2 regions of the Aquaspirillum soli genome follow, and region 2 is predicted to be linked to the other one. Evidence: predicted binding sites of a transcription regulator. Region 2 holds the regulator's gene; the other holds the start of a gene.
The links. The regulator FNR, encoded in region 2, switches genes on or off when oxygen is low (the NO sensors DNR and NnrR bind a similar motif). The targets are predictions, from matches to a motif close to TTGATNNNNATCAA.
Positions count from the first base shown of each region.

Region 1 (4,695 bases), on a different contig from region 2:
GCTTAATCAAAACACCAGAAGAAGCTCTCAAACGCCAACATACGCCCAAAATCGCTTTTGTTGCCCCCCCCACTGATTATGTGGCTTCCAGCGGCAAAACAATCCAAGCCAATGAAATTGACTTATTGGTACGCGCTTTATCGATGGGCAAACTGCATCATGCCATGATGGGCACTGCTGCTGTCGCGATTGGTACCGCTGCCGCTATCCCCGGCACCTTAGTTAACCTCGCCGCCGGCGGTGGAGAACGGCAAGCAGTGCGTTTTGGTCATCCGTCTGGGACGTTGCGTGTCGGCGCAGAGGCCAAACAGGTTGATGGTACTTGGACGGTTACCAAGGCTATTATGAGCCGCAGTGCGCGAATTTTAATGGAAGGGTGGGTTCGAGTCCCCGCAGACACCTTTTAACTGAAACAAGGTTTGTTTTGCGCCAATGGGTCGTGACGCGATCTATTGGTGGGTAGTGTGTGTCGTTCTACCGGTGTGGCGATCCCAGGCACCGGTCCTTGTCGCCGTTCGGTGTTTGCCGAACGGCGTTTTTCTTGCCGTACCGATTTAAGGGTGGTAGTACAAACCATACATCGGGCGTTGATCATTGTAGTTCAGCCAGCCACGAATCACCCGATACAACGTCCACACCCAAACTATCCCCAATACAATAAAGCCAACACCTAGCCACGATGTTAACAATCCCAGCCCAGTCCACAGCAATCCATACCAAAAAGTACGAATTTGCCAACGAAAGTGCGATTCTAGCCATGTACCGGCCACGGCATCACGCTTGAGATAGTTGATAATAATCCCCGCCACCGCAGGCAAGCCGCCGAGGAAAAAGGCAAGCCCCTGTAAAATATAGACAAATAGTGTCACTTTAGCCGCAGCGGCCAGTCGGTCAGGTTGATTCGGGTTAGGGTAGTACATAGACGTCTCCAAAGGCACCAAATATTCATTGACTTCCTCCCCGCCCTAAAGAGCGGGGATTCCTGCTGCCAGACGGCGAAGTCCCGCCGCGAGAATGTTTTTGGCAGCGTTGGTATCGCGGTCGTGTGTTGCACCACATTCGCTGCAAATCCATGCTCTTATTCGCAAACTTGCTCTACCTTTCGGACTGCTGGCGGGAATTTTCCCGCAGCACGAGCAGGTTTGGGTTGAAAACGCTTCGTTGATTTCCTCGAACACCACACATTGCCTCATGGCCTTGTACTTGAGTTGTGTTCTGAACGTTGTCCACGCCGCATCGTGCACCGATTTTGCCATCGGTGTTTTGGCGAGTGCCTTGGCGTTCACATTACCAATGAAGATGATGGCGTGAGCTTTGACAAGACGTGTCGTTTCTTTGTGGATGGCATCTTTGCGCTGGTTGGCAATTTTGGCGTGTATCGCTCTCACACGGGCTTTCTTTCGTGCGCGTTGCGCAATACCAAGCGCTGCCTCTGATTCTCGATACCACTGTTTTGGCTCGAATTTGCCGCCGTTGCTGTCTGTTGCAAGGGTTTTTAGACCCAGATCAATCCCGATGGCTGACGCGCCATATTGAACCGGCTTGGCTTCGGTTTGACACTTCACTACTACGTTGAGATACCAACGGCCACGAGAATCTTCGTTAAAACTGCCTGCTCGGAATTCGTATTTTGACAAGCCGTAGGAATCCCACAAGCTCATGTGGATACCCTTGAAGCGAACTTGGCCATTTTTGTAGGTTAACGCACCTTTTTTAAAGGGAATCCAGCCGAGTGAGTATTTGGGGGATGTCTTGTTGCTGACACGCCAATTCAGACGTTGTTTTTTGAACTGTCTCAGTCGGGTTGCAAATTCTTCACAAACCGCTTGCTGGGTGCTTGAGCCAATATGAACCCCGTCGCATTTGCTGAAACCGTTGGTGAGTTTTTGCAGATCAAACCCCGATAACCAACGCTGCGGTTTGTTCGTATAACGTCGCAAGCTTCGATACTGCGTTTCGTTGCAAAAATTCCAAACCGTATTCACATCACGCGCCATCGCCAGCAACACTTTCGCGTGCTTGTCTTTGATGCGTAGTTTCAGTGTTTTGACGGTTTCCATGACAGAATTATAGCAAGCTGTTGTGATGAGCTGATTGATATTCTGAGATAATCACAAACAATCCCACTAGGCCGCTTTCAGCGTCCGCGCTCTTGACCTCGGGCTGAACCCCAAGGCTTTCCGCGTATTGGGTAACAACCTATCATATACGGCAGCATCACATTTCATATAAATGTGATATGTTTTTTGACTTGGCTCAAGATAGAGAAGGACAAACTGCGTCAAATTGACGCAATCTATTTTAACTAAGCAAGGAGAACAGCGATGGCTCTGCTCAAAGAAATGCTGTCATCAGATGTGGGGTTGATGAGTCTAGGTACAATCGTCGTGGCGACGATTGTGGTGGTGGTCTGTGCCATTGTCTTTATTCGCAAAGCAAATGAAGAACCGCCAAAACAATAACCACGCCCCAAAAAACAACCCCGCGATGTGAAGCAAGGGATACTTGCTGTTTACATCGCGGGGTTTTTGTTGCGGCATTACCGCAGCTAATCCGATCAAGATCAGCCGATGGTCGAACCCAGCGCGTCGCCAGACTCGGCTTGAGCCGCTTCGGTCTTTGCTTTCACTGCCTTACGCAAGCTCTTGTACAGATCTGGATGCGTTTCTTTGAGATACTCAATGATTTCAAAATCTTCGCGTTTCACTTTGGACAAATCGATTTGCTCGATGTGCACCAAGCGCAACAATTCGCGCACAGGCTTAGGCATGTTGCGGCCAGATTCGTAGCGAGAACCACCAGATTGCGTCACACCGATGCGGCTCCAGAATTCTTGCTGGTTCAAGCCCAGTTTGCGACGGATTTCACGAGGGTTTTGGATTTTTTCAAACAATTTCATTGATTGTGTGCGAGCAAGCCCGGCTAATGTGCACGGGTAGGGATAGCGCGTCGTCATCTAAACGACCCTGTCCTCGCCTCTCCTTTCTGTTCAGAGTGCTATCTTTAACGTTAACCACCACACCATCACTATTCGGTGTTGATATCCGTGATGGCGCCGATTTCATGCCTAGTGTTTACGGTAGGAGCAAGCTTGATTTTGCAATTTCATCTTCCTCGCTTACCAACAAAGAACATTCACTACAGCCTTTCCGACATAAAAACCATGTTGAAAGTTGCAGTGGTTGAATCATTTGTCCTCTCGTTTTGACTAATGAAACAACCGCTCCCTGAATTTTATAAACAATATCTTCAAAAAAACCAGCAAAATTTGCAAAAAACTTTTCTTACTGCGGTTTCTACTGATGGCCATCGCTAAAAAATGACCAATTCATTAGCCATTCTATGCAAAGAATTCGCCCATGACAAACAAGAGAATGTTACATATTGTTCAAAATGCAACATCTTTTCAGTTATAACAGATGAGTTCACAGCAGAAAAATTCAAGAGAAGAAAAATACAACAACAGAATAAAGCGGAGGTGGCGAGCCTTAACCCCGGCACTTGCAAATCATAGCTGTGGCTGCTTCCTTCCGGACCTGACCAGGTTCACTACATTGCAATGCGAGGAGACCCGCCATAGAGACAAGACGGCGGACTATATACCTATCCGTCTTGTTTGACAAGAGTCAAAGAAAAGAAATTTTTATGCTGCTTACAACCGGCTAGTCTTCTTTCTTAAACTGGTCGTGACAGCTTTTACAGGTTTTTTGTACTGCACCAAACTGTGGTTTGATTTGGGCTAAATCACCAGTTTGTGCCACTTGTACCAATTTTGCAGTTTCAGCTTGATGCTGATCGATGGCCTTTTTGAATTCGGCAGGTTTGGTCCAAATGTCAGCGCGGGAGTTGGTTTTGCCCTTGTCGCTACCGGCAGGAAAATGCTCCCATGGTTTTTTTGCCAAAGCATCCATATCGCTGGCCAACTTAGCAAAAGCGGCTTTGTCGTAAGGTTGTTTCCCTTTAATCACCTCGCCCATCTGCTCACCGAACACTTTTTTGTATTCTTTGAAGACCGCTTTACGCGCTTCGATTGGATCTTGGGGGGCAGCATGAGCACCGAGAGCGGTACCAGCCAACACCGCAGCGAACAACAATTTTGTGATACGCATGTTTTTCATCTCCTGTTGTCATAAGACCATGACTGTTTACAACACAAACCGACATAGTATCGGCAAATCATAATTAAGAAAATATTAAACTGATGCCAATGGCGAAAAACTTTTCAGGCTATCTAGCAGCACAGAAATGTTATACAATATCATTTTGATCGCCACTTGCTACATTTATGGACGCTGAACTGTATCTACAGCGCGCAGCATCTCACTGCACCGCTCAAGGCAGCCGCCTCACGCCACTACGCCGCAAAATTTTACAACTCGCACTCGCTCAATCAGGTTTGATCAAAGCCTATCAGCTCCTGCATTGTTTACAAGCCGAACGGGGACTCGACAACGGCGTCGTCGCCCCACCGACCATTTATCGTGCATTAGATTTTCTGGTGGCTCATGGGTTTTTACATCGTGTCGATGCCCTCAACGCTTATGTGGTGTGTCCACATTTTGCCTGTGAACATGATGGCATTATGTTGGTATGTGACCATTGTGGCCAAGTACAAGAGGTTGATGCCGCGCAAAGCCTCAGCTCCCTATGGCAACACTGCCAACAACATGGCTTTCAGCCTCACCAACGCGACTT
Region 1 is NZ_BAAGTM010000003.1:114,221-118,915, reverse strand. It holds gene prpF (2-methylaconitate cis-trans isomerase PrpF) at 1-407, shown strand, start outside; gene ACYVJG_RS04425 (DUF4870 family protein) at 555-920, opposite strand; gene ACYVJG_RS04420 (RNA-guided endonuclease InsQ/TnpB family protein) at 966-2,060, opposite strand; gene ACYVJG_RS04415 (DUF3149 domain-containing protein) at 2,325-2,462, shown strand; gene ACYVJG_RS04410 (helix-turn-helix domain-containing protein) at 2,564-2,899, opposite strand; RNA gene ffs (signal recognition particle sRNA small type) at 3,478-3,576, opposite strand; gene ACYVJG_RS04400 (c-type cytochrome) at 3,663-4,109, opposite strand; gene ACYVJG_RS04395 (transcriptional repressor) at 4,286-4,695, shown strand, end outside.
Region 1: the regulator FNR is predicted to act here: its motif matches at 2,247-2,260, upstream of ACYVJG_RS04415 (DUF3149 domain-containing protein).

Region 2 (4,695 bases):
GTTATTGTGGCGATTTTTGCCCAAGGCATGTTCCGTTTGGTGCCCATCTTAGCAGGGGTTTCCGTCGGTTATATTGCAGCCAGCGTGATGGGCTTGGTTGATTTCGGCAAAATTGCGGCCGCCCCTTGGTTTGCAGTACCCCATTTTGTCACGCCAGAAGTGAACTGGGCAGCAGCACTGTTTATGTTGCCAGTGGCGATTGCACCAGCGATTGAACATATCGGGGGGGTGATGGCAATTGGTGGGGTAACGGGCAAAGACTACACCAAAACGCCGGGCCTACACCGCACCTTGGCGGGGGATGGTTTGGGGGTGTGTTTTGCTGGTTTAATCGGCGGGCCGCCGGTTACCACTTATGCCGAGGTTACCGGTGCGGTGATGATTACCCGCAACTTCAATCCAAAAGTGATGACATGGGCGGCTATTTTCGCTATTGCGATGGCTTTCTTCGGTAAATTTAATGCCTTGCTGCAATCCATTCCGATGCCGGTGATGGGCGGTATTATGGTCTTGCTTTTCGGCACGATTGCCTCGATTGGGCTGAAAACGTTGATCGAAGCCAAAGTCGATTTAATGGCCCCTCGCAATTTGGTGATTGTCTCGGTGGTATTAACCACGGGTATCGGGGCATTAGAGCTAAAAATTGGCGACTTCTCTTTAGTCGGTGTGGGGTTATGTTCGGTATTGGCGATTATCTTGAACTTGATCTTGCCAAAACGCGAAGCCCATCACGAGGGGATTCGTGAAGGGCAAGATATTTAAATCTATTGAATACACGCCCACGCATTTTCCTTTCTCGCAGGAATAGATTAGGAAAGGAAAATGCGGCTGGTTCGAAAAATTGGCTGTTCCATGCTGTACCTCAATACGGATCACACATTGGAAAAAAATTAGATAAATCCTGCGATGGCTGAACTCAATATACTCTATTTGCCAGAGAAATATGCGGTACAAGTTCGCATGCTATTAGAAAAGCATATCCCAGAAGCGACAGTTTGGGCGTATGGCTCTCGGGTACGAGGCGATCATTACGAAGCGAGTGATTTGAACCTAATGGCGCGCTTTCCTGCTGATAAAAAACGGGATGTCTTTCGTTTAAGTGTGGTGAGAGAGGCTTTTGTTGAAAGCCATATCCCAATCATCGTACAGATTGTCGATTGGGATGAGATTCCTGAGTCGTTCAAGGAAGAGATTTTAGCGGGGTATGTCGTGGTGCAAAGACCAGATGTTGAACCTACCGCCTAAAGCGGCAACAGACAAGGCATGATTTATCCGTACGATGCAGCCACCCCAAAGGGGTGACTGGTTCTGAGTTAAATCGTACGTGAATAACGAGCATGGGTTTGTTTTTCGCGCAGATGACGGTCAAACACCATTGCGACCGTGCGAATCAGGAAACGACCACGGGGGCTGATGGTGAGCCATTCATCGTCAATTTCCAACAAGCCCAGCGTTTGATATTCCGCCAGTTTTTCCAATTCCCACGCGAAATAACGCTTAAAGTCAATACCGAAACTTTCACTGATGGCGTCCATCGACAGAGCAAAACGACACATCAAGGCTTGAATCACCGTTCTTCGTAGCAAATCATCGGCAGATAAACATAAACCACGCAAAATCGGCAGTTGGCCTGCATCCAACGCTGCATAGTATTGCTCGATTTCTTTGTGATTTTGTGCGTAGCTGGGGCCGACTTTCCCAATCGAAGACACACCAATGGCAATCAAATCATGGTCGGCATGAGTCGAATAGCCTTGGAAATTACGCTGCAACCGCCCTTGTTGTAAGGCCACTGCCAATTCATCTTCTGGTAGGGCAAAATGGTCCATCCCAATAAAGACATAACCTGCTGTCCCAAGGTGTTGCACCGCCATCTGCAGAATATCGAGCTTCACCTCTGGCACGGGCAATTCTGCTTCGTTGATACGCCGCTGCGGCATAAACACCGAAGGCAGATGGGCATAGTTATACAAAGCTAAACGGTCAGGACGAATGGCTAATACTCGATCGAGGGTCTCTTGTACCGAAGCCAATGTTTGTAATGGCAGGCCATAAATCAAATCCAAACTGATCGATTTAAAGCCAGAAGCTCGCGCAGCTTCAATCACCACACGGGTTTCTTCTTCACTTTGAATGCGGTTAACGGCTTGCTGGACAAGCGGATTAAAATCCTGTACACCGACAGACATGCGGTTAAAACCCAGTTGTGCCAAGTGCGCGACGGTTTGTGCAGTGACTTTGCGTGGGTCAATCTCAATCGAGAATTCCCCATGTGGCAACAGATGAAAAGTCCGGCGAATCGCCGTCATCAGCCGTGTCATCTGCTCATCACTGAGAAAAGTCGGTGTGCCGCCGCCAAAGTGAAGCTGGATCAAATCTTGCTTATCGCCGAGCAAATCGGCGTATAAGGCAAGTTCGCGTTCCAGATAGTCTATGTACTGGTCTGCACGCGAACGATCTTTCGTGATAATTTTATTGCAACCGCAGTAGTAACAGACGGTATTGCAAAAAGGGATATGTACATACAACGACAACGGCCCAGCATTCGCACCAATTTGCCTTTGCTGTAAGCTATGTCGATAATCCAATTCTCCAAACTCGCTGCTAAATCGATCAGCAGTCGGGTAGGAGGTATAACGCGGTCCACTGCCGTCCAACCGCTCAATGAGCTGACGGTCGAATTCAAAACGAGCTGATGGAGAAGCTAACATGGCAAAATTCGCAGTGCTCATAAAGAAATATCCTATTCAATGGCTGCACTGTGCCTGAGCCAACTCAGATTGTTTTTGACACGAATCAACCGCCCCTCAATTCCACTCTATATCAGAATTTACCCATGCTCGATCCCCGTCCTGTTCCCCTGCACACCCTCAAAGTTTCCTGCTCGAACTGCAGCTTACGAGAGCTGTGCCTGCCTCTTGGTCTGAACCGAGAGGAAATGTCACAGCTTGACGCGGTGATCCGACAGAGTCGCCGCGTCAAACGCGGTGAATATCTGTTCCGAGCGGGAGACCCTTTCCGAGCTTTATTCGCGGTCCGCACCGGCTTTTTCAAAAATTGTGTGTCTAGCCATGATGGTCGTGAACAAGTCACCGGGTTTCACATGTCTGGTGATCTCATGGGGTTGGATGGCATCAGTAGCAACACCCACGGTTGTGATGCACAAGCTTTGGAAGATTCGGATGTCTGTGAGCTGCCGTTTGCGCGCTTGGAACTCCTCGGGCGAGATATTCCGAGCCTACAACGTCATTTCTTCCGCCTGATGAGTCGTGAAATTGTACGCGACCAAAGTGTGATGTTATTGCTTGGCAATATGAAAGCGGAAGAACGATTGGCCGCCTTTTTGCTGAATTTATCGCAACGCCTCTCCGCCAGAGGGTTTGCCGCCAACGACTTTGTTTTACGGATGAGTCGTGAAGAAATTGGCAGTTTCTTAGGCCTGAAACTCGAAACAGTGAGCCGCACGCTTTCGAAATTCCAAGCAAACGGTTGGATTAGCGTTGACCATAAACATATCCGCCTGCTCCAACCAGAACACTTAAAACAACTGGTCAGTGGTTGTGCAGGCGGTTTTGCTGACGATCACAGCGCCCACGCCTAATGAGCCGTTGCCGTCTTGTCTGAAGTCGCCTCATGCCATGGGGCGACTTTTACCAGTAGCAACATCCCCGGTATTGCCAACACCGTACACAGCAAGAAAAACGGTGTCCATCCTAATGCTTCCACCAAATAGCCAGTTCCGGCATTGATGACCGTACGCGGTACGGCAGATAAGCTGGTGAATAGCGCCAGTTGCGTGGCGGTATACAGTGGGTGGGTCGCACGGGCAATAAAAGCAATAAACGCCGCCGAACCCAAACCCACCCCAAGCGCCTCGGCTGAAATCACTAAGGCTAAAGTCAGTTTATCTGGGCCGACTTGGTCGAGAATGACAAAGCCCAAAATTGTCACCATCTGCACCACGCCAAATAACCATAAGGCGCGATTGATGCCGAGCTTTAACATCCAAATTCCACCGAGTAAACCACCTATCACAGCAGGCCAAAGCCCAGCATGTTTGGCGATCAATCCAATATCAGATTTTGTAAATCCCGTATCAAGATAAAACGGCGTTGCCAGTGCGGTTGCCATGCTGTCACCGAGTTTATATAGGAAGATAAATCCTAAAATCAGTAGCGCATGTTGCCATCCAGCCCGATCAATAAATTCACGAAATGGCTCTACCACGGCTTCGCGTAAAGTGCGCGGTGCAGCGCCTTGCAACATCGGCTCACTCACCGTCAACGTCATCAACAGCCCCGGCAGCATAAAGAGAGCGGTGATCCAAAAGACAGTTGGCCACGGTAAATGGTCCGCTAAGATCAGCGACAAGGAACCGGGAATTAAACTCGCCAAACGATAAGCATTGATATGAATAGAATTCCCTAGCCCTAATTCAGCATCGGGCAAAATTTCACGCCGATAGGCATCCAACACAATATCTTGGCTGGCGCTAAAAAAGGCCACCGCCACCGCCAACACCGCAATCGACCAAATATCTTGTTGTGGTTGAAAAGCGGCAAAGCCAGCGAGCGAGGCAATCAAGCCCACCTGTGTTGCCAACATCCAGCCACGCCGCCGCCCTAGTGGCAAGCTAAAGCGGTCCATCAAGGGCGACCAAATAAACTTCCAAGTGTAGGGCAACTGAATCAGCGC
Region 2 is NZ_BAAGTM010000004.1:212,777-217,471, reverse strand. It holds gene ACYVJG_RS06380 (uracil-xanthine permease family protein) at 1-762, shown strand, start outside; gene ACYVJG_RS06375 (nucleotidyltransferase family protein) at 907-1,245, shown strand; gene hemN (oxygen-independent coproporphyrinogen III oxidase) at 1,314-2,732, opposite strand; gene fnr (fumarate/nitrate reduction transcriptional regulator Fnr) at 2,837-3,601, shown strand; gene ACYVJG_RS06360 (AmpG family muropeptide MFS transporter) at 3,598-4,695, opposite strand, start outside.